Regions from separate parts of the Streptomyces sichuanensis genome, predicted to be linked through region 2. Evidence: riboswitches for the same ligand, from Rfam matches in the RefSeq annotation. Region 2 holds a riboswitch; each other region holds the start of a gene.
What was found. Region 2 has a riboswitch for cobalamin ahead of LE181_RS04110 (acyl-CoA thioesterase). Riboswitches for the same ligand answer to the same signal wherever they lie in the genome.
Positions count from the first base shown of each region.

Region 1: it holds a riboswitch for cobalamin, as region 2 does, so the genes downstream of both, cobN (cobaltochelatase subunit CobN) here and LE181_RS04110 (acyl-CoA thioesterase) in region 2, are expected to answer to the same signal.
Region 3: it holds a riboswitch for cobalamin, as region 2 does, so the genes downstream of both, nicT (Nickel transporter NicT) here and LE181_RS04110 (acyl-CoA thioesterase) in region 2, are expected to answer to the same signal.
Region 4: it holds a riboswitch for cobalamin, as region 2 does, so the genes downstream of both, LE181_RS05745 (cobalamin biosynthesis protein) here and LE181_RS04110 (acyl-CoA thioesterase) in region 2, are expected to answer to the same signal.

Region 1 is NZ_JAIXMK010000016.1:47,839-54,862, reverse strand. It holds gene LE181_RS08185 (hypothetical protein) at 1-3, shown strand, start outside; gene LE181_RS08180 (precorrin-2 C(20)-methyltransferase) at 16-1,527, opposite strand; gene LE181_RS08175 (precorrin-8X methylmutase) at 1,524-2,177, opposite strand; gene cobG (precorrin-3B synthase) at 2,174-3,787, opposite strand; cobalamin riboswitch at 3,877-4,003, shown strand; gene cobN (cobaltochelatase subunit CobN) at 4,101-7,024, shown strand, end outside.
Region 2 is NZ_JAIXMK010000005.1:201,171-208,194, reverse strand. It holds gene LE181_RS04125 (amidohydrolase) at 1-672, opposite strand, end outside; gene LE181_RS04120 (FAD-binding oxidoreductase) at 926-2,479, shown strand; gene LE181_RS04115 (hypothetical protein) at 2,575-2,805, opposite strand; cobalamin riboswitch at 2,939-3,161, shown strand; gene LE181_RS04110 (acyl-CoA thioesterase) at 3,284-3,757, shown strand; gene LE181_RS04105 (YbaK/EbsC family protein) at 3,945-4,508, shown strand; gene LE181_RS04100 (LysR family transcriptional regulator) at 4,626-5,567, shown strand; gene dmpI (4-oxalocrotonate tautomerase DmpI) at 5,682-5,864, shown strand; gene LE181_RS04090 (magnesium and cobalt transport protein CorA) at 6,182-7,024, shown strand, end outside.
Region 3 is NZ_JAIXMK010000016.1:20,916-27,939, forward strand. It holds gene LE181_RS08050 (excinuclease ABC subunit UvrA) at 1-1,113, opposite strand, end outside; gene LE181_RS08055 (response regulator) at 1,448-2,176, shown strand; gene LE181_RS08060 (sensor histidine kinase) at 2,169-3,293, shown strand; gene nicT (Nickel transporter NicT) at 3,620-4,825, opposite strand; cobalamin riboswitch at 4,856-5,070, opposite strand; gene LE181_RS08070 (FAD-dependent monooxygenase) at 5,152-6,375, opposite strand; gene LE181_RS08075 (APC family permease) at 6,544-7,024, shown strand, end outside.
Region 4 is NZ_JAIXMK010000011.1:13,793-20,816, reverse strand. It holds gene LE181_RS05750 (cobyric acid synthase) at 1-1,186, opposite strand, end outside; gene LE181_RS05745 (cobalamin biosynthesis protein) at 1,216-2,238, opposite strand; cobalamin riboswitch at 2,361-2,487, opposite strand; gene LE181_RS05740 (hypothetical protein) at 2,666-2,908, opposite strand; gene LE181_RS05735 (inorganic phosphate transporter) at 2,928-4,178, opposite strand; gene LE181_RS05730 (class II aldolase/adducin family protein) at 4,292-4,966, shown strand; gene LE181_RS05725 (alpha/beta hydrolase family protein) at 5,011-6,135, shown strand; gene LE181_RS05720 (hypothetical protein) at 6,247-7,024, shown strand, end outside.

The DNA of each region.
Region 1 (7,024 bases), on a different contig from region 2:
TGATCCGCAGGTGCGTCAGCGCTCCGGATACCGCCGGGGTGTCCAGACGATCTCCTCCGCGCCGGAGTCGCCGCGGCGTACCGCCTGCGTCTGCGTCGAGCCCACGATGAGCAGGGTGCGCATGTCGACCTGATCCGGGTCGAGTTCGCCGAGGCGGACGATACGGACGGATTCCTCCGGGCCGCCCACGTCGCGGGCCAGGACCACCGGGGTGTCGGGCGTGCGGTGTTCCAGGAGGAGGTCGCGGGCCTTGCCGACCTGCCAGCTGCGGCTGCGGGAGCCGGGGTTGTAGAGGGCCAGCACCAGGTCGGCGGCCGCTGCGGAGCGCAGCCGCTCCGCGATGACCTCCCACGGCTTGAGGCGGTCGGAGAGGGAGACGACCGCGTAGTCGTGGCCGAGGGGGGCGCCCGCCCGGGCGGCGGCGGCGTGGGCGGCCGTCATGCCGGGGACCACCCGGACCGGGATCTCGCGGTAGGGGTCCTCGGAGGCGACTTCGAGCACGGCCGTGGCCATCGCGAAGACGCCCGGGTCGCCGGACGAGACGACGGCCACGCGCCGGCCCTGGCGTGCGAGGTCGAGGGCGAAGTCGGCGCGTTCGGACTCCACCTTGTTGTCGGAGGCGTGCCGGCGCTGGCCGGGGCGCACGGGAACGCGGTCCACGTACGTGGTGTACCCCACCACGTCCTCCGCCGCCGCCAGCGCACCCCGCGCCTCGGGCGTCAGCCACAGCGGGCCCGCCGGGCCGAGTCCGACGACCACGACCTCGCCGCCCCCGGCGACGGGCGGCGCGTCGACGCGGCTCGGCAGCACCGCCACCGAGAAGTACGGCACCGACTCCGGGTCCACGTCCGCCAGCCGGCCGGTCCGTTCGCCGCTCATCGTCGCGCGTTCGACGTACCGCGCCTCCGCCAGCCGGCCCGAGCGCTCCAGCGCGCCGCGCACCGCCGGGAAGGTCCGGCCGAGCTTCATCACCACGGCCGAGTCCGTCGAGGCCAGGCGGGCCGTCAGCTCCTCCTCCGGCAGCGTGCCGGGAAGGATCGTCAGCACCTCCTCGCCCTCGACGAGCGGCTCGCCCAGGCGGGCGGCGGCCGCGCTCACCGAGGTGACCCCGGGCACGACCTCCGTCGGGTAGCGGTGGGCCAGCCGCTTGTGCATGTGCATGTACGAGCTGTAGAAGAGCGGGTCGCCCTCGGCGAGCACCGCGACCGTCCGCCCGGCGTCGAGGTGGGCGGCCAGCCGGGCCGCGGCCTCCTCGTAGAACTCCTCCATCGCCCCCCGGTAGCCGCCGGGGTGGTCGGTGGCCTCGGTGGTCACCGGGTAGACCAGCTGCTCCTCGATCTGGCCGGGACGCAGGTGCGCCGCGGCGATCGAGCGCGCGATGCTGCGGCCGTGCCGGGCGCTGTGGTACGCCACGACGTCCGCCGCCGCGATGACCTCCACGGCCCGTACGGTCATCAGCGACGGGTCGCCGGGACCCAGCCCGACGCCGTACAGCCGGCCGGCCGTCTGCGGATGCTGCTCGCTCACTCTTCCTCGCTCGCTATCGCGTTGATCGCGGCCGCGGCCATCGCACTGCCGCCCCGCCTGCCCCGCACCACCAGATACTCCAGCCCCAGGGGGCTGTCCACCAGCGCGTCCTTGGACTCGGCGGCGCCGATGAAACCGACCGGAATGCCGAGGACCGCGGCCGGGCGCGGCGCCCCCTCGGCCACCATCTCCAGCAGACGGAACAGCGCGGTCGGCGCGTTGCCGACCGCCACCACGGCGCCGTCCAGCTTCTCGCGCCACAGCTCCAGCGCCGCCGCGCTGCGGGTCGTGCCCATGCGGCGGGCCAGCTCCGGCACCGCCGGGTCGGCGAGCGTGCACAGCACCTCGTTGTCCGCGGGCAGCCGCTTGCGGGTGACGCCGCTGGCGACCATGTTGGCGTCGCACAGGACCGGCGCCCCGGCGCGCAGCGCCTCGCGCGCCCGCGCGACCACCTGCGGGGAGTACGCGAGGTCCCGTACGAGATCGGTCATGCCGCACGCATGGATCATGCGCACCGCGACCTGACTCACCTCCGGCGGCAGCCCGCCGAGGTCGGCCTCGGCGCGGATGGTGGCGAAGGACTGGCGGTAGATGGACGCGCCGTCCTTTTCGTAGTCGAACACTGTGCCCTCGTCGCCTTCGTCGTTCATGTCGTACGGGTGGTGCCTGGTGGGGGTGCTGCCGTTGCTGTCGTGGCGGTCGTCGTTCTCGGGGCGATGCCGGGCGTACGTGCCGTGGTCACCGCTTCGGCCAGCTCCGGTGCCGTTTCCGGGGCCACCGCGTGGGGTGTGTCCGGGGCGCCGGTCCGTACGGTGACGCGGTAGCCGTCCGCGGTCGCCAGCACGTCGACCCACGGGCCGTCGGAGGGGTGGCCGCAGCGCCGTTCGCATCCGGACCAGTACACCGGCAGCACCCGGGGCCCGCCAGGGCGCGCGTCGGTGAGCGCGGCGGACGCGTCGGCCCGTACGTCCGTGAGCGACCTCGCGCAGCCCGGGCGCCCGGCGCACGCGCCTGCGCGGTGCCACGGGGAGGCGGGGGAGGTGACGAGGCCGGCGTCGGCGAGCACGGCCAGCCGGGCGGCAGCGGCCCCGCGGGGGAGGCCGGGGAGGACGATGCCGCGCCAGGGCGTCACCCGCAGTTCGCCGGTGCCGGCTTCGGCGGCGGTACGGGCGAGGAGCCGCCACTGTCCGACGGTGAGCCGGCCGAGGGGCGCCGTGACGGACAGCGCGCACCGACCGTCGGGCCCGACGACGGGCCCCGGTTCGGGGACCGGTCCCGGCCCGGCCACCGGTCCTGCTTCGGCCGTCGGTCCCGGCACGGCCACGGGCCCCGGTCCGGCTGCTGTGTCGACAGCCGGTGCCGGGCCGGAGGTGGGCCCGGCACCGGCGGGCTCGGCAAGGGCCGACCCGGCAGCAGTGGGCCCGGCAACGGCTGACGCGGCAACAGTGGGCCCGGCAGCGGCGGGTCCGGCAAGGGCGGCCGTCCCGCCGATCGCCTCAGCCGGTATGCCGGCCTCAACAAGGCGGTCGGCCAAGGCGTCCAGGGGCGGGCGGTGTTGCGGAGCCAGGTCCTTGATGCGCCAGGCGGTCACCTCGTGTGCGCGCAACGTGCCGAGGAAGTGCTCGGCGGCCAGGACCGCCGCCCGCGGCGCGTCCGCGGCCGGTATCCGCAGCCCGGCCGGCCCGGTGGCGTAGCGCAGGACGGCCTGGTCGCCCTCCTCTGCGATCAATGTCACATCGGGGTCGAGGGCCGCGACGTCGCCGCGCCCGTCGTCCAGCCCGAAGAGGAAGCGCCCGGAAAGCGCAGTGATGTCGGGGTTCTCGCAGAGCAGCCGGTCCAGCTCCCGTGCCCACGCCTGGACGTCGGCGTGCCCGGAGCCGTCCAGTCCGCTCAGTGGCGAGGCGACCAGATTGCGCACCCGCTCGTGTGCGTCCGACGGCAGCAGGCCGGCCGCGCGCAGCCGCGCCGCCAGGACGGCCCCGCAGTCCGAAGGCAGGCCGCGCAGCTGGAGGTTGCCGCGGGAGGTGAGGTCGAGGTGTCCGTCGCCCAGCTCCTCGGCCAGCCCGGCCAGGGCCTCGGCCTGACGGGTCGTCAAAAGCCCGGCGGGCACCCGGATGCGGGCCAGCGCCCCGTCGGCCGCGGAGTGCAGCCGCAGCGCGCCGGGGCACGCGTCGCCGCGGTCGCGCGGGGATGCGCCGGTTCGGCACGTCTCGTCCCGGTCCGCGGGAGATGTGGGGGGCACAGGCATGGCGGCGAGCATACCGACGCCGGGGCCCGGTGCACCGTCCCGCACCGGATCACCAGCGCTTACTATGCTCACCAGGTGGGCAGTATCCAGCAGTCCCGTCGGATATCCGGCCCGCCGTACGCCAGCGACGGCGTCAGGGGAGGAAGCCGGTGAGACTCCGGCACGGTCCCGCCACTGTGAGCGCGGCAGCGATGCCGCGCGAGTCAGGAACTCCCGCCGTCCTCCAACCGCCCGGGGCGCGGACCCCGAGGAAGGCCAGCCGCAGCATGCGCACGTTCCGGTGCCGCGCACCCCGGGCGACCCTCGAAGCACTCGGGAGCGCCGCGTGATCCTTCTCCTGTCGACGTCCGACACCGACCTGCTCAGTGCCCGCGCGGCCGCCGCACAGGGGGGCCCGGTCCCGTACCGGCTCGCGAACCCCGCCCGGCTCGCGCTCGACGACCTCCCGGCGCTCCTGGAGGGCACCGACCTCGTCGTCGTCCGGCTCCTCGGCGGCGTGCGCGCCTGGCAGGAGGGGCTCGACCTGCTGCTCGCCCAGGAACGCCCCGTCGTCGTCCTCACCGGCGAACAGGCCCCCGACGCCCAGTTGATGGAGGCGTCCACCGTCCCCATCGGCATCGCCGCCGAGGCCCACGCCTACCTCGCCCACGGCGGCCCCGCCAACCTGGAACAGCTGGCCCGCTTCCTCTCCGACACCGTGCTGCTCACCGGCCACGGCTTCGAGGCCCCGGCCGCCGCCCCCACCTGGGGCGAGCTGGAGCGCACCCCCAGGCCCGGCGCCAGTGGCCCGCTCGTCGCGGTGCTCTACTACCGTGCCCACCACATGAGCGGCAACACCGCCTTCGTGGACGCCCTCTGCGACGCCGTCGAGGACGCCGGCGGCCGCGCCCTCCCGCTGTACGTGGCCTCCCTGCGCGCCCCCGAGGCCGAGCTCATCGAGGCGCTCGGCGCGGCCGACGCCGTCGTCACCACCGTCCTCGCCGCCGGCGGCACCCGGCCCGCCGAGGCGTCGGCCGGTGGCGACGACGAGTCGTGGGACGCCGGCGCCCTCGCCTCCCTCGACGTGCCGATCCTGCAGGCCCTGTGCCTGACCGGCCCGCGCAGCGCGTGGGAGGAGAACGACGAGGGGCTCTCGCCGCTCGACGCCGCCACGCAGGTGGCCGTCCCCGAGTTCGACGGCCGCATCATCACCGTCCCGTTCTCCTTCAAGGAGGTCGACGAGGACGGCCTGCCCGCCTACGTCGCCGACCCCGAGCGCGCCGCCCGCGTCGCCGGCATCGCCGTGCGCCACGCCAGGCTGCGCCACATCCCGGCCGGCGACAAGCGGATCGCGCTCGTCCTGTCCGCGTACCCCACCAAGCACTCCCGCATCGGCAACGCCGTCGGCCTCGACACCCCCGCCAGCGCCGTGGCGCTGCTGCGCCGGCTGCGCGAGGAGGGCTACGACTTCGGCGACGAGGAGGTCCCCGGCCTCGCGTCCGGCGACGGCGACGAGCTGATCTACGCCCTGATCGAGGCCGGCGGCCACGACCAGGACTGGCTCACCGAGGAGCAGCTCGCCCGCAACCCCGTCCGGATCCCGGCCGCCGACTACAAGCGCTGGTACGCGCAGTTGCCCGCCGAGCTGCGCGCGTCCGTCGAGGAGCACTGGGGCCCGGCGCCCGGCGAGATGTTCCTCGACCGCAGCCGCACTGCCGAGGGCGACCCGGAAGGCGACATCGTTCTCGCCGCCCTGCGCCGCGGGAACCTGCTCATCCTCATCCAGCCGCCGCGCGGCTTCGGCGAGAACCCCATCGCCATCTACCACGACCCCGACCTCCCGCCCTCCCACCACTACCTGGCCGCCTACCGCTGGATCGCGGCCGCGCGCGAGGACGGCGGCTTCGGTGCCGACGCGATGGTGCACCTCGGCAAGCACGGCAACCTGGAGTGGCTGCCCGGCAAGAACGCCGGCCTGTCCGCCGCCTGCGGCCCCGACGCCGCGCTCGGCGACCTGCCGCTCGTCTACCCCTTCCTCGTCAACGACCCCGGCGAGGGCACCCAGGCCAAGCGCCGCGCCCACGCCACGCTCGTCGACCACCTCGTGCCGCCGATGGCCCGCGCCGAGTCCTACGGCGACATCACGCGCCTGGAACAGCTCCTGGACGAGTACGCGCAGATCTCCGCGATGGACCCGGCCAAGCTGCCCGCGATCCGCGCCCAGATCTGGACGCTGATCCAGGCCGCCCGGCTCGACCACGACCTCGGGCTGGAGGAGCGCCCGGAGGACGACGGCTTCGACGACTTCCTGCTCCACGTCGACGGCTGGCTGTGCGAGGTCAAGGACGCCCAGATCCGCGACGGTCTGCACGTGCTGGGCGGCGCGCCCACCGGCGAGGCGCGGGTCAACCTCGTCCTGTCGATCCTGCGCGCCCGCCAGATCTGGGGCGGCACGACAGCCCTGCCGGGCCTGCGCGAGGCGCTCGGCCTGGACGAGTCCGCCGCCACCCGCACCACCGCGGACGAGGCCGAGGAGAAGGCCCGCGCCCTGGTGGAGGCCATGGAGGCCGCGGACTGGGACCCGGCCGCGGTCGCCTCCGTGGCCGCGGAGCACGGTGAGCAGGTCGCCGCGATCCTGGCCTTCGCCGCCCGCGAGGTCGTCCCGCGCCTGGCCGGCACCACGGCCGAACTCGACCACGCCGTCAAGGCCCTGGCCGGCGGCTTCGTCCCGGCCGGCCCGTCCGGCTCCCCGCTGCGGGGCCTGGTCAACGTCCTGCCGACGGGCCGCAACTTCTACTCCGTCGACCCCAAGGCCGTCCCCAGCCGCCTTGCCTGGGAGACGGGCCAGGCCCTCGCGGACTCCCTCCTGGAGCGCTACCGCACGGACAACGGTGAGTGGCCGCAGTCCGTGGGCCTCTCCCTGTGGGGCACGAGCGCGATGCGCACGGCGGGCGACGACGTGGCGGAAGCGCTGGCGCTGCTGGGCGTCCGCCCGGTGTGGGACGAGGCGTCGCGCCGGGTGACGGGCCTCGAACCCATCCCCCTCGACGAGCTCGGCCGCCCCCGCATCGATGTGACCCTCCGCATCAGCGGCTTCTTCCGCGACGCCTTCCCGCACGTCATCGGCCTGCTGGACGACGCGGTGCGGCTGGCGGCGTCACTGGACGAGCCGGCCGACCGCAACCACGTCCGCGCCCACACCCAGGCCGACCTCGCCACCCACGGCGACGAGCGCCGCGCCACGACCCGCATCTTCGGCTCCCGCCCGGG
Region 2 (7,024 bases):
CAGAGTGGCCCTGATCGCGTCGGCCCGCACCTCCGGGGAGAGGGTGGGCAGAGCCCGGTGGACGAGGTCCTGGGCGCCCTCGTAGAGGAGGCCGGTGGGCTCTCCCGCCGCGTCGGTGACGATGACCGAACCGGGCGGGGGCGGGGTGTTGCGGTCCACTCCGGCCCGCGCGAGTGCAGCGGAGTTGACCCAGGTGGCGTGGCCGGTGGCGGAGTACAACAGGACGGGGTGGTCCGGGCTGACGGCGTCGAGGTCCTGGCGGGTGGGCTGCCGGGAGGGGCCGGCGACGCATTCGGCGAGATATCCGGCGTCCCACCCGTAGCCGGTGATCCACTCCCCTGCCGGGGTCCGTTCGGCCGCCTTCCGCACGGCCTCGGCCACGTCGGCCATCGACCGTACGGCGGGGTGGGCGACGTCGACGGACAGCGGGGGCTTCGTCAGCCCGAAGGCACAACCGTGCAGGTGGGAGTCGTTGATGCCGGGGAGGAGGGTTCCGCCGTCGAGGTCGACGACGCGGGTCGCGGGGCCGGCATGCGCCATGACCGCCGCCCGGTCGCCGACGGTGCTGACGAGGCCGTCGGTGACGGCCAGGGCGGAGGCGACGGTGAAGCGGGAGTCGACGGTCAGGACCGAGCCGTTGACGAAGACGAGATCTGCCGGGGTGGCGGGCAAGGCGGTCCTCCTCATGAGCTGTCATGGCAGGCCGCCGCGGTGGGGGCCCCGCGGCGGCCGCCACCACAGTGCGCCCTGCCGGCGGCCGCGCACATCGGTCATCCGACCGATGACGGCGGGAACCTCCCGCTCCTCCGCGTCATCTGAGTGATCAACGGGGATTTCGGCAAGGCGCACTGGCGCACACGCACGCGTACACGCCCACGCACATGCACACGCATACGCACACGGGCACCAAGGGGCAGGGATCTGCATGGCCATCAGCAGGCGCACACTACTGGCAGCGGGCGGCACCGGGCTGGCGGCGACTGCCGCCTGGGGCGGCATGGTGAGGACGGGCACGGCGGAGGCGGCCGGCCAGAAGGCTGCCAAGAGCGACTGGGCGGCCCTCGGCAAGGGGCTCGCCGGTGGCCTCGTGCGTCCCGACGACGCCGACTACACCGCTGCCCGTCAGCTCTACAACACCCGCTTCGACGCCCTGCGCCCCGCCGCCATCGCCTACGTCGCCGGTACACCGGACATCGTCGCGGCCCTGGCCTTCGCCCGCCGTTTCTCCATACCCGTCTCCATACGCAACGGCGGCCACAGCTACGCGGGATGGTCCAGCGGCAACGACCGGCTCGTCATCGACGTCTCACGGCTGAAGAACGTCCGCACGCCGTCCGCGTCCACCGCCGTCATAGGCGCCGGCGCCAAGCTCATCGACGTCTACACCGGCCTGGCCGCGCACGGCGTGACCATCCCGGCGGGCTCCTGCCCCACCGTCGGGGTCTCCGGGCTCACCCTGGGCGGCGGGCACGGTGTCCTCTCCCGCGCCTACGGCCTCACCTGCGACAGCCTCACCGGTGCGACGCTCGTCACCGCGGACGGCAAGACCGTCGACTGCGACGCCACCCGCAACACGGACCTCTTCTGGGCCCTGCGCGGCGCCGGCAACGGCAACTTCGGCGTCGTCACCGAACTCCGCTTCCGTACCCGCACCGTGGGCGAAGGGGTGACCGGCTACGTCTCGTTCCCCTGGTCCAAGGCCGCGGCCGTCGTGCGGGCGTGGCAGGAGTGGGGGCCGGGCCGGCCCGACGAGATCTGGTCCGCCTGCGACCTGTCGGTCGCGGCGGGCGGCAGCCCCCGGATATCCGTCGCCGCGTTCTCGGTCGGCTCGCAGCAGGACCTGGAGAACGCCTACGACGAGCTGATCGGCAAGGTGGCCAGGGCGAGCGGCGGAAGCAGCGGCATCGGGACCGTCCGGCTGCGGCGCCGCTCCTACCTCGACACCGCCCGTGCCTATGCCGGCTGCGGCGACAAGTCCACCGAAGAGTGCCACCTGCCGGGTGCCACGCCCGGTCGCGAGGCTTCCGGAAAGCTGGAGCGCGAGACGTACGCGGCGCGTTCGGACTTCTTCGACCGCCGGCTCGACGCCGCGGGCGCCCAGACGCTGCTCGACCAGCTGGAACGTTTCGGGCGCGGGGTCAAGGGCGGCGGCGCCTCGGTGCAGCTGACGGCCCTGGGCGGCGCGGTCAACCGCGTACAGCCGCTGGCGACGGCCTTCGTGCACCGACGCTCGCGCGTGCTGGCGCAGTACCTGACGTCGTGGGCGGCGGGCGGCGCGGGCACGGCACAGGCCGCCTGGCTCGACGGGATGCACGCCGCGATGCGCCGCCATGCCTCCGGTGCCGCGTACCAGAACTACACGGATGCGGGCCTGAAGGACTGGCGCACGGCGTACTACGGGGACGCAGCCGACCGGCTGGCGAAGCTGAAGCGGCAGTACGATCCGCAGCGCGTCTTCGACTTCCCCCAGGCGCTATGACGCCTCACGGAGGGGTGCCCTCAGCGCGGGGGCGCGAACGCAGGGCCTGACGGTCGCCGCCGGTGCGGGTGCTTCCGGACGGCGGGCGAGGCTCCTCATCCGCTGCCGCAACCGGCGCCGCCGCCGCAGCCGGAGCCGCCCTGATCACCGCCGTGGTGGTGCCCGTTGCCGTGCCCGTGCCCGTGTCCGTGCCCGCCGGAGCCGGAGCCGGAGCCGGAGTCACCACCGTCTCCACCCTCGCCGCCCTCGTCACCGTCCGGGACATGCGTGCCACCGTCGTGGCCGCCACGGCCCTTGTCCTTCTTCTTCCTTGAGAAAAACCACATGGGGAGAGCTTTCCCGTCAGCGACGGTGGTGCCTCGCCCGGCCACGGCGGACGGGAGCGCCCGGAAGCATCCGGACGGCGCACGCGCCGGGCCCCCGGGGCCATCCGCGTAGCCGCCGCGCCGATCACGGCGGTTACGCTGATCATGCAGCCGGTTCGCACCCGTCCGCCAGGCGGGGTGCGTCGCAAGAGGGAACCCGGTGTGAATCCGGGACTGCCCCGCAGCGGTGAGCGGGAACGACCGCCGTCATCAGCACTGGGTCTCCGATGGATCCGGGAAGCGACGGCCAGTAGACAGCTCGTGTCCCACGAGAGGTGCCCGCGAGTCCGAAGACCTGCCGCTGCCCGCGTGCGGCGGTCGCACGCGGAGCACTCGGTGACCTCCAGGGCGGGTCGGCGACGGCACGGGCGGACCGGGCCGTTCCGTCGCGTCCTCGCGTGCACCGAGGCCGATCCGCGACTCGCGAAGGAGAGTTGACGTGACGATCGACCACCCGGACACCGGTACCGGTACCCGTGCCACCCAGGTTCGTACCGCCAAGGGCACGGCAGAGTCCCGCGTGACCCTCGCCCACATCATGAGCGAGCACGACACCAACCTCTACGGCACCATCCACGGCGGTGTCGTCATGAAACTGATCGACGACGCGGCGGCGGCCGCCGCCGGCCGACACGCCGACGGGCCGGCGGTGACCGTGTCCGTCGACCGGATGACGTTCCTCGCCCCGGTCCGTGCCGGCGATCTCCTCGGCGCGCACGCCGAACTGGAGCGCGCCGGCCGCACGTCGATGACGGTGGCGGTCCGGGTGACCGCCGAACGCTGGAACGCCTCGGGCCCGACGGCCGAGGTGGCCACCGGGCGCCTGACGTTCGTCGCCATCGACGCCGAGGGGCGTCCCCGCCCGGTACCGCCCCTGGTGGTGGAGGAAGGGCCCGGGCACGGCGGCGGCTGACCGGCAGCCGTACGGACCCCGCCGGCGAGCGGTACGAGCCGCCGGCGGGGGGCTCCATGGGCTCGCCGTACACGTACGGGGGCTCTCCCGGGCTCCGCCCTGGGACGGGGTGCGTTCTCCGCACCGCCGGAAGCGGTGAAGGGCACACCCGGACGGGAGCCTCCCTCTCGGTCGTTACAGTCGGTCCATGAGCGATCGCCCCACTCTCCCGTTCGGTTCCTTCGAAGCCGTCGACCGGGCCCTGGACATCCCCGACCGTCTCGCCGAGCCGGTGGCCGCCGCGCTCAGGAGCTGGGACGTGCCGGAGGCCGCCCGTTCCGTGCTCTACGTGGACGGGGACCCCGAACAGGCCGACACCGCGGCGTTCAGCGCGGCCTACGACGTCCCGATGGAGGTCTCCGCCAACTGCGTGGTGGTCGCCGCGAAACGGGGCGACCGGACGACCCTGGCCGCCTGCCTCGCCCTGGCCACCACCCGAGTGGACGTCAACAGCACCGTCCGCAAGCGCCTCGGGGCCCGGAAGGCGTCCTTCGCCCCCATGGACACGGCGGTCGGCGCGACGGGCATGGAGTACGGCGGCATCACCCCCATCGGTCTGCCGGCCGACTGGCCGCTGCTGATCGACGCCGCCGTCGCCGCCGCACCGTTCGTCCTCATCGGCAGCGGCCGCCGCCGCGGCAAACTGATCCTCCCCGGCCGGGCTCTCGCGCAGCTCCCGGGCGCCGAGGTCCTTGAGGGCCTTGCCGTGTGACGCAGCAGCCCCGTCCCGGTGTGCGCAGGGCCGAAGGGTCCCCGCGTTCCGGCAAGATCGATCCGAAGGGGCCGGCGAGGGCCGGAAGAGACCCCTGAGCAACCCGCAGGGGGCACCATGGAGCTGCGTCAGCTGCGCTACTTCGTGACCGTCGCAGAGGAACTGCACTTCGGGCGGGCGGCGGAGCGGCTGGTGATCGGTCAGCCCGCCGTCAGTCAGCAGATACGGCGGCTGGAACGGGAGCTGAAAGTCCAGCTCTTCGACCGGACGCCCCGAACGGTCCGGCTCACCGCGGCCGGGGAAGCGTTTCTGCCCGCCGCACGGTCCGTACTCGCGGCGGAGAGCGCGGCCAGGTCGGTGGCCGCGCAGCTCGCCCATGGCCGGAGCGGTGTCTTCCGGCTCGGCACCGTCACCGGCCTCGGGGACAGGCTCGACCGGCTCATCGACGACTTCGCCCGCCACGCCCCGGACGTGCGGGTGGAACTGGTCTCGCTCCCGGTACGGGAACGGTTCGTCCAGCTCGCCGACGGACGGCTCGACGCCGCCTTCGTACGTGGGGCCCGGCCGGAGGGGAGCAGCGCTCCGGAGACCGTTCGTCGCCCGCTGTGGGAGGAGGAGCTCGTGGCGGCCGTACCCGCCCGGCACCCGCTCGCGGAACGGCCGGGTGTCTCGCTCACCGACCTCGCCGGACTGCCGCTGTGCCTGACCGAGCGCCGCAACCATCCCTCGCTCGTCGACCTCGTCCTCGACGGCTGCCGCCGGGCCGGATTCACGCCCGTTGCCGGCCCGGCCACCAGCAGCCTCCAGGACGCCCTCGCCGCGATCGGTTCGGGCACCCCCATGTGGACGGTGGTCTACGAGGGCAACGCCCGGCGCGTGCAGGCGCCCAGAGTCGCCTTCGTCCCCTTCGCCGCCCCCGGGCTGCGGCTGCCCGTCGAACTCGCTGTCCGCTCCGGCGCCTCGTCCCCGCTGCTCGATCTTCTTCTGACGGCTCTGACCGGCGACGACCGCAACGACCGACCCAATGGCCCCATGACCAGCAGTGATCAGCAATCGTGATCGCTGCGAGAGCGATTCGGGTCTGGGTCGGCACCGGTCCCGCGCGATGAACTGTTCCCGGCAGCCAAACGCACCGGAACGGCCGGTGCGGGCGCCGGCACCGAGGAGCACATCATGCCCATCGTCACCATCCAGCAGGGTCCCCGCGACATCGAGCTCAAGCGCGAGCTGGTCGCCCGCGTCACCGACGCGTTCGTGGACTCGCTGAACATTCCGGCCGAGGCCGTGCAGGTCTGGATCCACGAGGTACCCACCGACAGCTGGGGTGTGGCGGGCAAGCTCACCGCCGACAAGTAGGCGGCCGGGGCCGGGCCGGAGCAGCCACACGGCCCCGCCGGCGCCATCTCAGGGGCCGAGGGGGAGCGGGACGGCCGGGCACGGGGCCGGCCGTGACGCCGCCCCCGCCGTACGGCGGACATCGGCCCTCACGACCGTCCGGCGGAAACCGGCTCAGCAGACACGCCGCACACCGACGACTGCCCACTGTCCCGTCACCATGGCGTCGACGTAGGAGTATGTGGTGCTGTGAGGCGTATGGGGCGTGCTGTGCCATCGACGGGTACCAGGTGGTGCCAGGTGGTGCAGCACGCCGTCTGGACGGGAGGTGGAAGACCGTGATCGTCGACTGCGCGCACTACCGCGACGGGCGCCGGCAGCACGAGGGTGCGATGTCCTTGGAGCAAGCGGCCGCGCGCTGCGCGCAGGGCGGGTTCGTCTGGCTGGGCATGTTCGAGCCGGGCCCCGAGGAGCTGGCCAGGGTGCGCGAGTGCTTCGGGCTGCACGAACTGGCCGTGGAGGACGCCCGGGCCTTCCATCTGCGGCCGAAGGCCGAGCAGTACGAGGACGGCACCGAGCTGATCATTCTGCGCACCGCGCGCTACGACGACGAGCGCGAGGAGGTCGACACCGGTGAGATCAGCGTCTTCCTCGCCGAGCACTTCGTGATCACGGTGCGTCAGGGCATCGCCAGCGAGCTGCACGGCGCCCGCAGTCGGCTCGAACGCCGGCCGGAGCTGCTGCGGACCGGCAGCGGCTCGACGCTGTGGGCGATCCTCGACCAGGTCGTCGACGGATACGCGCCGGTCGTCACGGAACTCGAACACGACATCGAGCAGATCGAGGCCACGGTGTTCTCCGGGGCGGTTGCTCCCACCGAACGGATCTACTCCCTGCGTCGTGAGGTCACCGACTTCTACCGCGCCGTGCACCCGCTCCTGGCCGTCATTGCCCGACGACTGCAGCCGGGCAGGACGGCAGGCGAACTCCTGCCGTACTTCCGCGACGTGCACGACCACCTTCTGCTGGTCAACGAGGAGGTCGCCGCGCAGCGGGACCTCCTGGCCACCGTCCTCGAAGCGAACATCGCAGTGATCTCCGTCGAGCAGAACAAGATCAATCTGAGGCAGAGCGCCACGGTGGAACGGCTCACCGTCCTCGCGACCGTGTTCCTCCCGCTG
Region 3 (7,024 bases), on a different contig from region 2:
GGTGGCGAGCCGCAGCCGCTGCAGCTCTCCGGCGGAGAGGGTGGGGGTGGGCCGGTCGACGCTGAGGTAGCCCAGGCCCAGCTCGGTGAGGACCTCGATGCGGGCGACCAGGTCCCGGGCGAGGGCCGCGGCGGCGCCGTCGCCCGTACCGGCGGCCGGGCGCAACGTCCGCGCCAGCCCGGCGAGCGGCAGGGCGGCGAGGGCGGCGATGTCCTGCCCGGCGAAGGTGACGGCGAGCGCCTCGGGCCGCAGCCGTCGTCCTTCGCACGCGGGACAGGGCCGGCTCACCAGGTGCCGTTCGGCGCGGGCCCGCAGCACGGCGCTCTTGGAGTCGGCGAAGGTGTGCAGCACGTAGCGCCGGGCGCTCATGTACGTGCCCTGGTAGGGGCGTTGGATGCGGTCGGCGTCCCGCACGGGGTGGACGGTGACGACGGGCTGCTCGTCGGTGAAGAGGATCCAGTCGCGGTCCGCCCGCGGCAGCTCCCGCCAGGGCCGGTCGACGTCGTGGCCGAGCGTGTGCAGGATGTCCCGGAGGTTCTTGCCCTGCCATGCTCCCGGCCAGGCGGCGATGGCGCCGTCGCGGATGGACAGCGACGGGTCCGGGACGAGGGAGTCCTCGGTGACGGTGTGGACCAGGCCCATGCCGTGGCACTCGGGGCAGGCGCCGGTGGCGGTGTTGGGCGAGAAGGCGTCGGAGTCCAGCCGCGCCGCCCCCTCGGGGTAGGTGCCGGCGCGGGAGTAGAGCATGCGCAGGGAGTTGGAGAGCGTGGTGACCGTGCCGACGGAGGAACGCGAGGTGGGCGCGGAGCGCCGCTGCTCCAGCGCGACGGCGGGCGGCAGCCCGGTGATCTCCTCCACCTTCGGCGCGCCGACCTGGTGGATGAGGCGGCGGGCGTAGGGGGCGACGGACTCGAAGTAGCGGCGCTGGGCCTCGGCGTAGACGGTGCCGAAGGCGAGGGAGGACTTGCCGGAGCCGGAGACGCCGGTGAAGACGACGAGGGCGTCGCGGGGGATGTCGACGTCGACGGACCTGAGGTTGTGCTCGCGGGCGCCGCGCACGCGGACGCAGGGGTCGTGCGGGGTGGCCTCCGGCCGGGATGCCGGGTCGTGCATGGGGGCTCCGCGGGGTCGGTGCGTGCGGGTGCGGGCCGATCCTACGTTCCCCTCCCCGCCGCCCCCCGCAACCGGGGCTCCGCCCCGGACCCCGGTCCTCGACCTCCCCCAGCTACCGCTGGGAGGTACCCCCACCCCAGCTACCGCTGGGCGGTACCCCCACCCCAGCTACCGCTGGGAGGTACCCCCACCCCAGCTACCGCTGGGCGGTACCCCCACCCCAGCTACCGCTGGGAGGTACCCCCACCCCAGCTACCGCTGGGAGGTACCCCCACCCCGGCTACCGCTGGGGGAGGGGGCGGGGAAGAGTCCTCCGGGGTGCCAAGCTGGGGGCATGCATGACACCCTGCCCGGCCACGTCCTCGTCGTGGACGACGACCCCACCGTCGCCGAGATCGTGGCGGGCTACCTCACCCGCGCCGGCTTCAGCACCGCCCGCGCGGCGGACGGCCCCGCCGCCCTGGCGGCGGCCGCCGCCGTCCGGCCCGATCTCGTCGTCCTCGACCTCATGCTCCCCGGCGGCATGGACGGCTTCGCGGTGTGCCACGCACTGCGCCGCGACCACGGCGCCCTCCCCGTGATCATGCTGACGGCGCGCGGCGAGGAGGAGGACCGCATCCTCGGCCTGGAGGTCGGCGCGGACGACTACGTCACCAAGCCGTTCAGCCCCCGCGAACTCGTCCTGCGCGTCCGGTCGGTCCTGCGCCGCACCCGCCCGGTCGCGACGCCGGCCGCACCGCCGCTGTGCGCGGCCGGCCTGACGCTCGACCCCGTGGCCCGGCGCGCCACGAAGGACGGCGGGGAACTGGCCCTCACGCTCCGCGAGTTCGACCTGCTGGCCTTCCTGCTGCGCCACCCCGGGCGGGCCTGTGCCCGCGAGGAGCTGATGCGCGAGGTGTGGGGCTGGGAGTTCGGCGACGTGTCCACCGTGACGGTCCACGTGCGGCGGCTGCGCGCCAAGGTCGAGGACGACCCCGCCCGGCCGCGGCTGATCCAGACCGTGTGGGGAGTCGGCTACCGCTTCACCGCGCACCCCGGCGAGGAGGCACCCGGCCATGCGTGACGTGCTGCTCATCGCCCTCTACGCCCTCCTCGGCGCCGCCGGCGCCGGGCTGCTGGGCGCCCTCGCGCTCCGGGCCCTGCGCCACCGGTCCGTCGCCGTGTCGCTCGCCGTGGTGGCCGCGGTCCCGGTGGCCGCGATGCTCGCCGGGACGCTGACGGTGGCGTGGGCGATGTTCCTGTCCTCGCACGACCTGACCGCCGTGACGACCGTGTGCGCGATGGCCGCCGTGATCTCGCTGGCGACCGCGCTGCTCCTCGGGCGCTGGGTGGTGGCGCGCAGCGCGGACCTGACCCGCGCCGCCCGTTCCTTCGGCGAGGCCGGTGCGTTCGCGGCCCCCGGCGGCGGGGCCACGGCCGAACTGGACGCGCTCTCCCGCGAGCTGGCCGCGACCAGCGCCAGGCTCGCCGCGTCCCGCGAGCGCGAGCGCGCCCTCGACGCGTCGCGGCGCGAGCTCGTCGCATGGATCTCGCACGACCTGCGCACGCCGCTGGCCGGGCTGCGCGCCATGTCCGAGGCGCTGGAGGACGGGGTGGCCGAGGAGCCGGAGCGCTACCACCGGCAGATCCGCACCGAGGTGGACCGCCTCAACGCCATGGTCGGCGATCTCTTCGAGCTCTCCCGCATCCACGCCGGGGCCCTGCCGCTGCGCCCGAGCCGCTTGTCGGTGGACGACCTGGTGGAGGGAGCGCTGGCGGGGGCCGGCCCGTTGGCCCGCGAGCACGGCGTCCGTCTGGTGGGGGACGCGGTCGAGGCGGTGACCGTCGAGGTGGACGGCAGGGAGATGACGCGGGTGCTGGGGAACCTGCTGGTCAATGCGATCCACCGGACGCCCGCCGACGGGACGGTCGCGGTGGCCGCGCGGCGCACCGGCGCCGGCGTCGTGCTCTCCGTCACGGACGAGTGCGGCGGCATCGCGGAGGAGGACCTGCCGCGTGTCTTCGACACCGGCTGGCGCGGCTCGGCGGCCCGTACCCCGCCGGCCGGCGGGTACGGCGGCGCGGGCCTGGGGCTGGCGATCGTGCGCGGCATCGTCGAGGCGCACACCGGCCGGGCGACGGTGCGCAACGTGCCCGGCGGTTGCCGGTTCGAGGTGACGCTGCCGGTGGCCGGATCGTAGGAACGGGCCCTCGCGGTCGTCAGCTTGGGGCCCTGGTGGCCCCGCGGAGGGTGATCACGGGCCAAGGCGCTGACGTGATCAGGGGCCGTGCGCCACGATGCAGCCTCCGGCAGAGCCACGACCGTGGAAGTGAACGGGATAGCCCATGTCCGACACTGACGCAGCAACAGGTTCCGGTACGGGCGGCAGCGGCTCCGGTCCCCTGCGCAGGATCGCCGCCGCGGTCGACCGGGAGCGGGACGCCTCCTCCCGCACGTGCCTGACGTGCGGCGGACCGACCAGGGTGGTGGTGCGGGAGGAGCTCACCGGGCACAGCCCGCCCGTCGTCAGCGCGCGGAAGGAGTGTGCGGGCCCGGGGTGTCCCCGTCCGTGACCGCGGCCGGCGGCAGCCCGGTGGCCGGCGCGGCGGCCGTGCGGGAGGCCCAGCGCTGCTCGACCTTCGCCAGGCGCCAGTAGGCGAGCGCGATCGCCCACACCACCACGAACAGGCCGACGATGACGAAGCCGACGTTGTCGAGGTTCAGCCCGGCGATCCAGCCGCTGACCGGGTCGTCGAGGCCGAGCTTCTCGTGCAGGACGCCGACCAGTTCGATGGTGCCGATGAGGAAGGCGACGGCGATGGACAGGCCGGTGATGGTGAGGTTGTAGTAGACCTTGCGCACCGGGTTGGAGAACGCCCACTGGTAGGCGAAGTTCATGAACGTGCCGTCGAGGGTGTCGAAGAGGCTCATGCCGGCGGCGAACAGCAGCGGCAGGCACAGGATCGCGTACCACGGCAGCCCGGCGGCGGCGCCGCTGCCGGCCATCACCATCAGCGTGACCTCGGTGGCCGTGTCGAAGCCGAGGCCGAAGAGGAAGCCCAGCGGGTACATCTGCCCGGGGCGGGTGATGGAGCGGGTGAAGCGCCCGAGGAGGCGGTTCATGAACCCGCGTGAGTCCAGGTGCTGCTCCAGCTCGGCCTCGTCGTAGCGGCCTTCGCGCATGGCCCGGAAGATGCGCAGGATGCCGGCGAGCGCGATGAGGTTGAGGGCGGCGATGAGGTAGAGGAAGCCGCCGGAGACGGTGGTGCCGACGATGCCGAGGGTCTGGTGGGTGGTGGACTCCTCGTCCATCAGCGTCCCGGCGAGCTGGGTGCCGCCGGCGACCAGCAGGGCCATCAGGACGACGACGCTGGAGTGGCCGAGGGCGAACCAGAAGCCGACGGAGACCGGGCGCTTGCCGTCGGCCATCAGCTTGCGGGTGGTGTTGTCGATGGCGGCGATGTGGTCGGCGTCGAAGGCGTGCCGCATGCCGAGGGTGTAGGCGGTGACGCCGAGGCCGACGCCGAAGACCTTGGAGTCGACGGTGTAGTGGTTCGGGACGACGAGCAGGAAGAGCACGCCGAAGGCGACGACGTGCAGGGCGGCTATGACGGCCAGCAGGCCGGCCGTCCGCACGGTGTCCTGGCGGCGCCAGCGGAAGGCGGGCAGGACGCCGCCGGGTGATGCGGCGGGATCGGCGGGACTGTCGGAAACCGACGGGAGGACAGACATGGTGGGGTGAACGCTCCAGCACCTCGTGGATCATTTCGAGATGCCGTGGCCGGTCTCCTGGCTTACGGGTCCGTACGCCACCGCCCCAGCCTTCCCGGCAGCCGGATGCTGCCAGTGGCTCCGCGCACCGGGGGTGCGCGGAACGGGACGGTCACTCCCCGATCACAGTGGCGAGGGCCGCTCCGGAATCGGACCACGGGGGTCTGTCACCGGTCTTCCCGAACACCACGGCCGGGCCACCTTAGCGCCCGGCCGCCCTCCTGCGGCACAAAAGTGGCTCTTGCCACGTTGTCGCAACAAGCTCCGCCCTGGTCACGGACGCCCCGTCACGGCGTGGGCCGTTCCAGCGCGTGGCCGCCGAAGCCCCGCTCGCCGTCGGAGATGCGCCGCCACCAGTCCTCGACCGTCCGCTGGTCCATGGCCGCCCAGTCGGGGGTGGCCTCGACCTGCGCCCGGCCGAGCCGCCGGGCGAGATCGACCACGGCGCGCCCGCTGGGCGAGCGTTCGGCGTCGTAGGCCCGCACCCCCTCGGCCCAGGAATCCGCCGCGCGCAGGGACCGCTCCAGCACCACCACGTCCTGCAGCGCCTTGACCGCGCCGCCGCCCATGTGCGGGCGGGCCACCGAGGCCGCGTCGCCCACCAGGACGAGGCGGTCCTGGCCGTAGTGGGGCACGGCGAGGTCGTACAGCGGCTGGACCGCGGCCGCGGAGCGCGGCGTGGCACGGACCACGTCCTGCCAGTACGGCGGGAAGTGCCGCTCGACGATGCTCTCGTGATGCTCGGTCAGCTCGGCGGTCACCCTGCCGGGCGGCAGGCTGGTCGGGTCGGCCGACGCCAGGGCGACGGTGGACGGCGGGGTGGCGTAGAAGACCCAGTTGGCACCGACGCCTTCCCCGCGCGGGCCGGGAATGCGGTAGGCGATCATGTGGCCGCCGGGGAAGGTGACGGTCGTCGCCTCGCCCTCGGGCCAGGCGGAGCGCGGCTCCGGCAGCAGCTCGCCGGGGACGGCGCCGCGCCAGGCCAGGTAACCCGCGTAGCCGGGCAGCTCGGGGGTGGGCGTCGCGGCCCGGACGACGGAGCGGTATCCGTCCGCGCCGACCACCAGGTCGAAGCGCTCCTCGCCGCCGCCGGCGAAGCACAGCGTGACCCCGTCCGGTGCGGGCACCACCCGTTCCACCACGGCGCCCTGCACGTACGCCACGGACGCGGGCATGCGGGCCCGCAGCGCGCTCCACAGCGGACCCCAGGCGTACGAGCGGAAGGGGAACGGCACCCCGCCCAGCAGCCGTCCGGCGTGCCCGCCGCCCTCGGCGGTGATCCAGGTGCGCCGGGTGAGCCGCACCCACGGCATCGAGGCGTCGGTGTACCCGGCGGCCTCCAGCTCGGCGTAGCGTTCCTTGTGCACCGCGAGGCCGATGCCGCGGTCGTGGAGCGCGCCGGCCGCCCGCTCGTAGACGACGACCTCGCCGGCGCCGGCCCTGGTCAGTGCCAGGGCGGCCGCGCATCCCGCGACGCTGCCGCCCACGACGGCCACTCTTCCTCCGCGCATGCCCCGCCCCTTCCTTCGCAATGGCGCCACGTGCCGCCCGATAGCACTCCGTGCACAGATCTTGACCGACCGTCGGGCACAGGGCCAGAGTCTCCGACACTCCGCAGGTGATGGACGCGTCGGGCGGGCCGGTGTACCAGTGCAGTATGACGAGAAGGGGCTGACGCCATGACAGATTCGGCAGCGCGCACGGAACACGGGCCCGGGGAGCCGGCGGTGCCGGGCCAGCGGGGCGCGTTCGTGCGCCGCATCGGCCTGTTCCAGGCCACCGCCATCAACATGAGCCAGATGTGCGGCATCGGTCCCTTCGTGACCATCCCGCTGATGGTGGCCTCCTTCGGCGGGCCGCAGGCGGTGATCGGCTTCGTGGCCGGTGCGGTGCTGGCCCTGGCCGACGGGCTGATCTGGGCGGAGCTCGGCGCGGCGATGCCGGGTGCGGGCGGCAGCTACGTCTACCTGCGGCAGGCGTACCAGTACCGCACGGGCAAGCTGGTGCCGTTCCTGTTCGTGTGGACGGCGATGCTCTTCATCCCGATCGGCATGTCCACGGGCATCATCGGCTTCGTGCAGTACCTGGGCTACCTCTGGCCGGGCATGGGGCAGACGGAGGGCGACGTGACGGGCCTAGCCGTCATCGCGCTCATCGTCA
Region 4 (7,024 bases), on a different contig from region 2:
CGTACCCCTCCACCCGTTCGCCCAGGGCGGTGCCCACGGGCCGGGCCAGGGTCTTCTCCACGGCGAACCGCACCCGCACCGGCAGCAGCCCCAGGCCCTCGACCACGCCGGCCCGGGACTCCACCTCGTCCTCGATCCGCTCGCCCAGCACCTGGAAGCCGCCGCAGACGCCCAGCACCGGGCGGCCCTCGGCGGCGCGGCGGGCCAGGGCGTCCGCGAGCCCCCGCTCCCGCAGCCAGGCCAGGGCCTTCACCGTGCCGCGCGTACCCGGTACGACCACGAGGTCCGCGTCGGCGAGCTCCTCGGGCCGGTCCACGAAGCGCACCACGACGCCCGGTTCGGCCGCGAGGGCGTCCACGTCCGTGAAGTTGGACATCAGCGGCACCGCGCACACCGCCACCCGCAGCACGTCCGCGCCGTGCGGCGGCGCCACCACCGACTCCCGTACGGCGCCGCGCAACGAGACGCGCAGGCCGTCCTCCTCGTCGATGCCCAGGCCGTGGGCGAACGGCAGCACGCCGAACGTCCGCCGCCCCGTCAGGTCGCGCAGCATCTCCAGGCCCGGCTCCAGCAACGTCACGTCGCCGCGGAACTTGTTGACGATGTAGCCCGCTATCAGCTCCTGGTCCTCGGGCGAGAGCAGCGCCGTCGTGCCGAAGAAGGAGGCGAAGACGCCACCCCGGTCGATGTCGCCGACCACGACGACGGGCAGCCGGCCCGCGCGGGCGATGCCCATGTTGACGATGTCGCTGCGCCGCAGGTTGATCTCCGCCGGGCTGCCGGCGCCCTCGCAGATGACCGCGTCGTGCGTGCGCCGCAGCTCCTCCAGGCACTCCGTCACCGTGCCGAACAGCTGCTCCTGTCGGCCCGCGTGATAGCCGCGCGCGCTCAGCTCGCCGACCGGCTTGCCCATGAGGACGACCTGGCTGCTGCGGTCGCCGCCGGGCTTGAGCAGCACGGGGTTCATGAGCGCGCTGGGCTCGACGCGGGCGGCCGCGGCCTGCATGGCCTGTGCGCGCCCTATCTCGGCGCCCTCGCGGGTGACGTACGAGTTGAGCGACATGTTCTGCGCCTTGAAGGGCGCGACCTTGACGCCCTTGCGGACCAGCCAGCGGCAGATGCCGGCCGTGACGACGCTCTTGCCCGCGTCCGAGGTGGTCCCGGCCACCAGCAGGCCCCCGCCCAGCGGGCCGCCCGGCCCGCTCCCGTCGGCTGTCACCGGTTCCTCCTCCGTGCGGACGTCCGTGCGGACTTCGTGACGACGGACGTCGTGATCGTGGACTTCGTGAGGGCGGACCTCGTGAGGCTCGCCAGGGAGAGCCTGCCCACCACCGCGGCTCCCAGGGCGAGGGCGGACACCCTGCGCGAGAGCCGCACCGCGCGTTCGATGTCGGCCGTGCGCACCGGGCGCAGCCCGGCTCCCAGGACGGGGCGGTGCTCGACGCGGCCGGCGTAGGCGAGGGTGCCGCCCAGCCGCACCCCGAGGGCGCCGGCGAACGCGGCCTCGACGGGACCGGCGTTGGGGCTGGGGTGGCGGGAGGCGTCGCGCCGGGTCACGCGCCAGGCGCGGCGCGGGTCGGGGCCGGCGAGCACGGCGAGGGCGGCGGTGAGCCGGGCGCCGGGCCAGCCGACGACGTCGTCGAGCCGGGCGGAGGCCCAGCCGAACCGCCGGTGGCGGGGCGACTTGTGGCCCACCATGGCGTCGAGGGTGTTGACGGCGCGGAAGCCCACCAGGCCGGGCACGCCGGCCAGGGCTCCCCACACGAGGGCGCCCACGACGGCGTCGGAGGTGTTCTCGGCGACGGATTCGACGACCGCCCGCGCGATCTGCTGCGCGTCCAGCGCCTGCGGGTCGCGGCCGCACAGGTGCGGCAGCCGCTCCCGGGCGACGTCCAGGTCGCCCGCGGCGAGCGCACCGCCGATGGCGCGCGCCTCGCGGCCCAGGGACGTGCCGCCCAGCACGGCCCAGGTCGCGGCGGCGGTCAGGGCGATGTCCGCGGGACGGGAGCGGCGGGCGGTACGGGCGAGGAGCGCGGCGCCGGCCACGGCACCCCCGGCGCACAGCAGGGCGTGCGCGGTGCCGTAGCCGCGGTGGTCGCGCCACAGGCGCTGTTCGACGGCGTGCGCGGCGCGGCCGAAGGCGGCCACGGGGTGGCCCCGGCGGGGGTCGCCCAGGACGAGGTCGCAGGCGAAGCCGAGCGCCGCACCGCACGCGAAACCGATGTGATCGGCACGCATCACGTCAGACCGCCGTCACGCCTCGGCGGTGGTGGTGGGGGAGTTCGAAAGGTGTGCGGCCGGGCATGGCGATGTGTCCTCACTCAGGGTCCGCGCCCTGGCTCGACGTGACCGGCGACCAGAGTCTCCTGGCTCCCGGATCGGCGTCGCCCCCGGCCTTCCGGCCCGCGTCGGCGGACCGTGGCCCTCGGTGGGGGGACACTCCCCGGTGACAGTGGCGGGACCGCGCCGGATTCGCACCGGCTTCCTCTGCTGTCGCCGTTTGGCTCCGGAAGTCCACCACGGCCCGGGAAGGGCAGTCAACTCACCCTGACCTGCGGTGAGGCTGCCGGTCACGGGTGGGGCCACGGGCGACGCCGGCAACGACGAAGCGCCGGTCCGGCGGGTGCCGGGCCGGCGCTTCGTGCGCGGGTCGTGCGGGGTCGCGTCAGGCGACGATCAGGTAGATCCCGTATCCGACGGCCGCCGCGCACAGGGCGAAGCAGGCGTACGCGCCGGTGCGCATCATCGCGCCCGGGGCGACGGGCGCGGCGACGGTGCCGTCCGGCTGCTCCTGGGGCTTGCGGGACGAGGTGCCCACGATGCCGAGGGTGAAGACGCCGACGAGCGTCACGGTCACGACGAGGCTGACGCCGAAGACCTGGCCGAGGGCTTCCCAGTTGATCTGCATGAGGGGGTTCCTTGGTTCCTTAGCTCGTCGCCGCGGCGGCGGGGGCGGCGGAGGAGGCGGTCGCGGGGGCGGCCAGGGGGCCGGCCGGCGGCGGGGCCACGGCCTGCAGGGCGGCGGTGATCACACCGGCGGGCTCGACGGGAGCGGCGTCCACGCCCTGCGGCTGGTTGAGGTCGTTGACGTTGTCGTGCGTGACCGGCTTGCGGCGGGAGGCCAGCCAGATCGCGCCGGAGACGGCCAGGCCGAGGACGGCCACCGTGGCCACGCCCCAGTCGCCCTGGTCGGCGAGGAGGGCCGCGCCACCGGCGACCAGGCCCGCGGCGGGCAGGGTCAGGCCCCAGGCCATGACCATGCGGCCGGCGGTCGACCAGCGCACCACGCCGCCCTTGCGGCCGAGGCCGGCGCCCATGATCGAGCCGGAGCAGACCTGGGTGGTGGAGAGCGCGAAGCCGATGTGCGAGGAGGCGAGGATGACCGTCGCCGCGCCGGTCTGGGCGGCGAAGCCCTGCGCCGGCTTGATGTCGGTGAGGCCCTTGCCGAGCGTCTGGATGATGCGCCAGCCGCCCAGGTACGTGCCGAGCGCGATGGCCAGGCCCGCGGAGACGATGACCCACATCGGCGGGTCGGAGTGCGGGGCGACGACGCCGCCGGTGACCAGGGCGAGGGTGATCACGCCCATCGTCTTCTGGGCGTCGTTGGTGCCGTGGGCGAGGGAGACCAGGGCGGCCGAGGCGATCTGCCCGGCGCGGTAGCCCTTGGCGGTCTCCTGCTCGTCGCGGCCCCGGGCCAGGCGGTAGGTGAGCCGGGTCGCGCACCAGGCGGCGAGGCCGGCCACCAGCGGCGCGGCGACCGCCGGGATGAGGACCTTCATGACGACCTTGTCGGCGTTGACCGCGTCGAAGCCGACGGCGACGACGGTCGCACCGATCAGACCACCGAAGAGGGCGTGGGAGGAGCTGGAGGGAAGTCCGGCCAGCCACGTGAGCAGGTTCCAGACGATGGCGCCGACCAGTCCGGCGAAGATCACCTCTGGCCTGACGCCGGCGGTCTCGTCGATGATGCCGCCGGAGATCGTCTTGGCGACCTCGACGGACAGGAAGGCGCCCACGAGGTTGAGCACGGCCGACATGGCCACCGCGACCTTGGGCTTGAGCGCCCCGGTGGAGATGGTGGTGGCCATGGCGTTGGCCGTGTCGTGGAAGCCGTTCGTAAAGTCGAACACCAAGGCCGTGACGATCACGATCCCGATGAGAAGCGTGATGTTTTCCATTCACCCAGGCAATCAGCTCGATGGTCAGTACAGCGGCGACCGTAAGGAGCCATGGTGAACGGAAGGTGAACTGGGACGGGACGACCGATGACGCCAACCGGAGGCGGGGACCGATGAGAGCACGCGAACAGACGCCGGGACCGGACGACCGCACGGCCCGCACCTGGGCGGACGTCGTGGCCACGGCCCGCCGCAGCACCGCCGACGGCCTCGTGGTGGGCACCTCGGGGAACGTCTCCGCACGCGTCGGGGACGTGGTGCTCGTCACGCCCAGCGGCGTCCCCTGCGACCGGCTCGGCCCCGGCGACGCGGTCGGCGTGGACCTCGACGGCCGGCAGGTGCTCGGCGAGCTGGCCCCCACCAGCGAGCTCCCCCTGCACCTGGCCGTATACCGGAACACCGACGCCGCCGCGATCGTGCACACCCACGCCGTGCACGCCACCGCCGTCTCCACCCTCGTCACCGAAGTGCCGCCGATCCACTACATGGCCGCCGCCCTCGGCGGACCCCTGCGGGTCGCCCCCTATGCCCTCTACGGCTCCGAGGAACTGGCCCACCACGCCCTGCGCGCCCTCGACGGCCGCACCGGATGCCTCCTGCAGAACCACGGCACCCTCACCTACGGCGCCACCCTCGACCAGGCGTACGACCGCACCGCCCAGCTGGAGTGGATGTGCCGGGTCTGGCTCACCGCCGTCACCGTCCCCGGCCGCACCCCCTCCCTGCTGAGCCCCGAGCGGCTCGCCGAGGCCGCCGAGCGGCTCCGGGGCTACGGGCAGCGCGGCTGACCGCCCACTGGCCAGGGCCGCCGACCGCGCCCACACTGGAGACGATGGTGCTGCGCACGGCGGCGGCCCTGGCCGCCACGACGCTGATCGGTGCCGGAGCGGCCGCTGTGGCGGCCGGACGGTACGCCGGCGACGCTGCGCTCAAAGCGGGCCCCGGCAAGCCGCTGCCGGGCGAGCCGCGGCTGACCGTCCACGACGTCGGCGCCGGCACCGTCACCCTCGGCCGGACCCCCGCGGCGCTGCGCCCGGGCACCTACGGCCTCGCCGGAGCCCACCTGCACGCGGTCGTCGGACCCGTCGTCGCCGACGTCTCGCACCCCCACGACCGCGTCGTCCGGCGCCTGGAGTCGCTCGCCCGCGGCCTGCCGCAGCCCGGCGACCACGTCTGGCTCACCCCCCAGGTGCACACCGGCGACCCCCGCGAGGCCCTCGGCCTCGACCACCGGGACGTGGACGTCCCGGGCGAGCTCGGACCGCTGCCCGCCTGGTTCGTCCCCGGCAGCCGCGACACCTGGGTGATCACCGTGCACGGACTGGGCACCACCCGCGAGCACCCGCTGAACGTGCTGCCCGTCCTGCACCGCCAACGGCTCCCCGTGCTGGACATCGCCTACCGCGGCGACCCCGGCGCACCCCGCCCCGCCCACGGAATCCGCCACTTCGGCGCCGGCGAATGGCGGGACCTCGACGCCGCCATCCGCTACGCGGTCCGCGCCGGCGCCCGCCGCGTGGTCCTGCACGGCTGGTCCACCGGCGCCACCATGGCCCTGCTGGCCGCCCGGGACTCCTCGCTGCGCGACCGCATCAGCGGGCTCGTCCTGGACGCCCCCCTCCTCGACTGGCCCGCCGCGCTGCGCGCCCTCGCCGCCCACCGCATCCCGGCATCCCTCATTCCGCTTGCGGTCCGTGCGACCGAGGGACGCACCGGCCTCACCCCCGGCAGCCTGCTGGCCGCCGCCGACCCTGCCCGACTGACCGTGCCCGTGCTCCTCGTGCACGGCGCCGACGACACCCTCGCGCCCCTGGTGCACTCCCGTGAACTCGCCGCCGCCCGACCGGAACTGATCACCTTGCGGACCGTGCGCGGAGCCGGGCACGCCGGGTCGTGGAACGCCGGTCCGCAGGGCTACGAAGAGGCCCTGCGCCGCTTCCTCGTCCCCCTCATGTAGGGCGCTCGCCGCCCGGCTGCAGCCCCTCCGTCGCCCCGCACCACCGCTCACGGGCGACCGGTTCGCCGGTTCCGATTGGGTTTTCGGAGCGTGAACGGCAAGACTGCTCCTGTGACGTCCCGTACTCCGCGCGACTCCCGGCTCAGACTCGTCCCCCGACAGCCGATCGCCGCCGCCCGCCGGGCCGTGGCGAACCGAGGCACCCGCCCGGCGCCCCGCCCGCCCGCGGGCACCCCGGGCCGGCCCGAACTCGCCGGTCAGGCGAGAGCCGGGCTGGCCGGCGCCGTCCGCCTGGCCCGCTGGGCCGCGGCCGAAGCCGGCCGCGGCGCCACCCTGCGGCCGGGCCTGGCCGCGGGGTTGAGCGACGGCACGGCCGAGCGCGCCGCCGCCGCACTGGGACTGACGGCGGGCCAGGTGCGCGCCGACTGGGACCGCGCCCGCCTCGCCGGCCTCCTCGAACTGCACGGCGGCACCGCCCGCCCCGGCTGGCGCCTGCAGGCATGGGACCGTGACGACAGCGCCGTCCTGCGCGGCTGGGTCGCCCTCTTCGACGCCTGGTCCCTCGCCCACCCCGAGCCCGCCGGCGCCGACGCCACGATCGCCGCCGAGGTCGTCGAGGCCGCCCCGCAGCTGCTGTCCGTCATGCACCTGTCGGCCGGCCCGGTCTCCGTGGCCATGCTCCTCGACCTGCTCCAGCAGCGCGTCGCCGAGATCCGCGCCGAGCGCTGCGAGATCCCCTACGACACCCCCGGCACGCCCCCGCCCCCCGCCCCGCCCCACCCCGCCGACGGCGACCCGCTCCCGGAGCTCCTCGACTGGGCCCTCGAAGGGCTCGCCTCCGTCGGCGCCCTGGTGATGCGCGGCGGCTCCGGCCCCCGCGCCGAGGCCG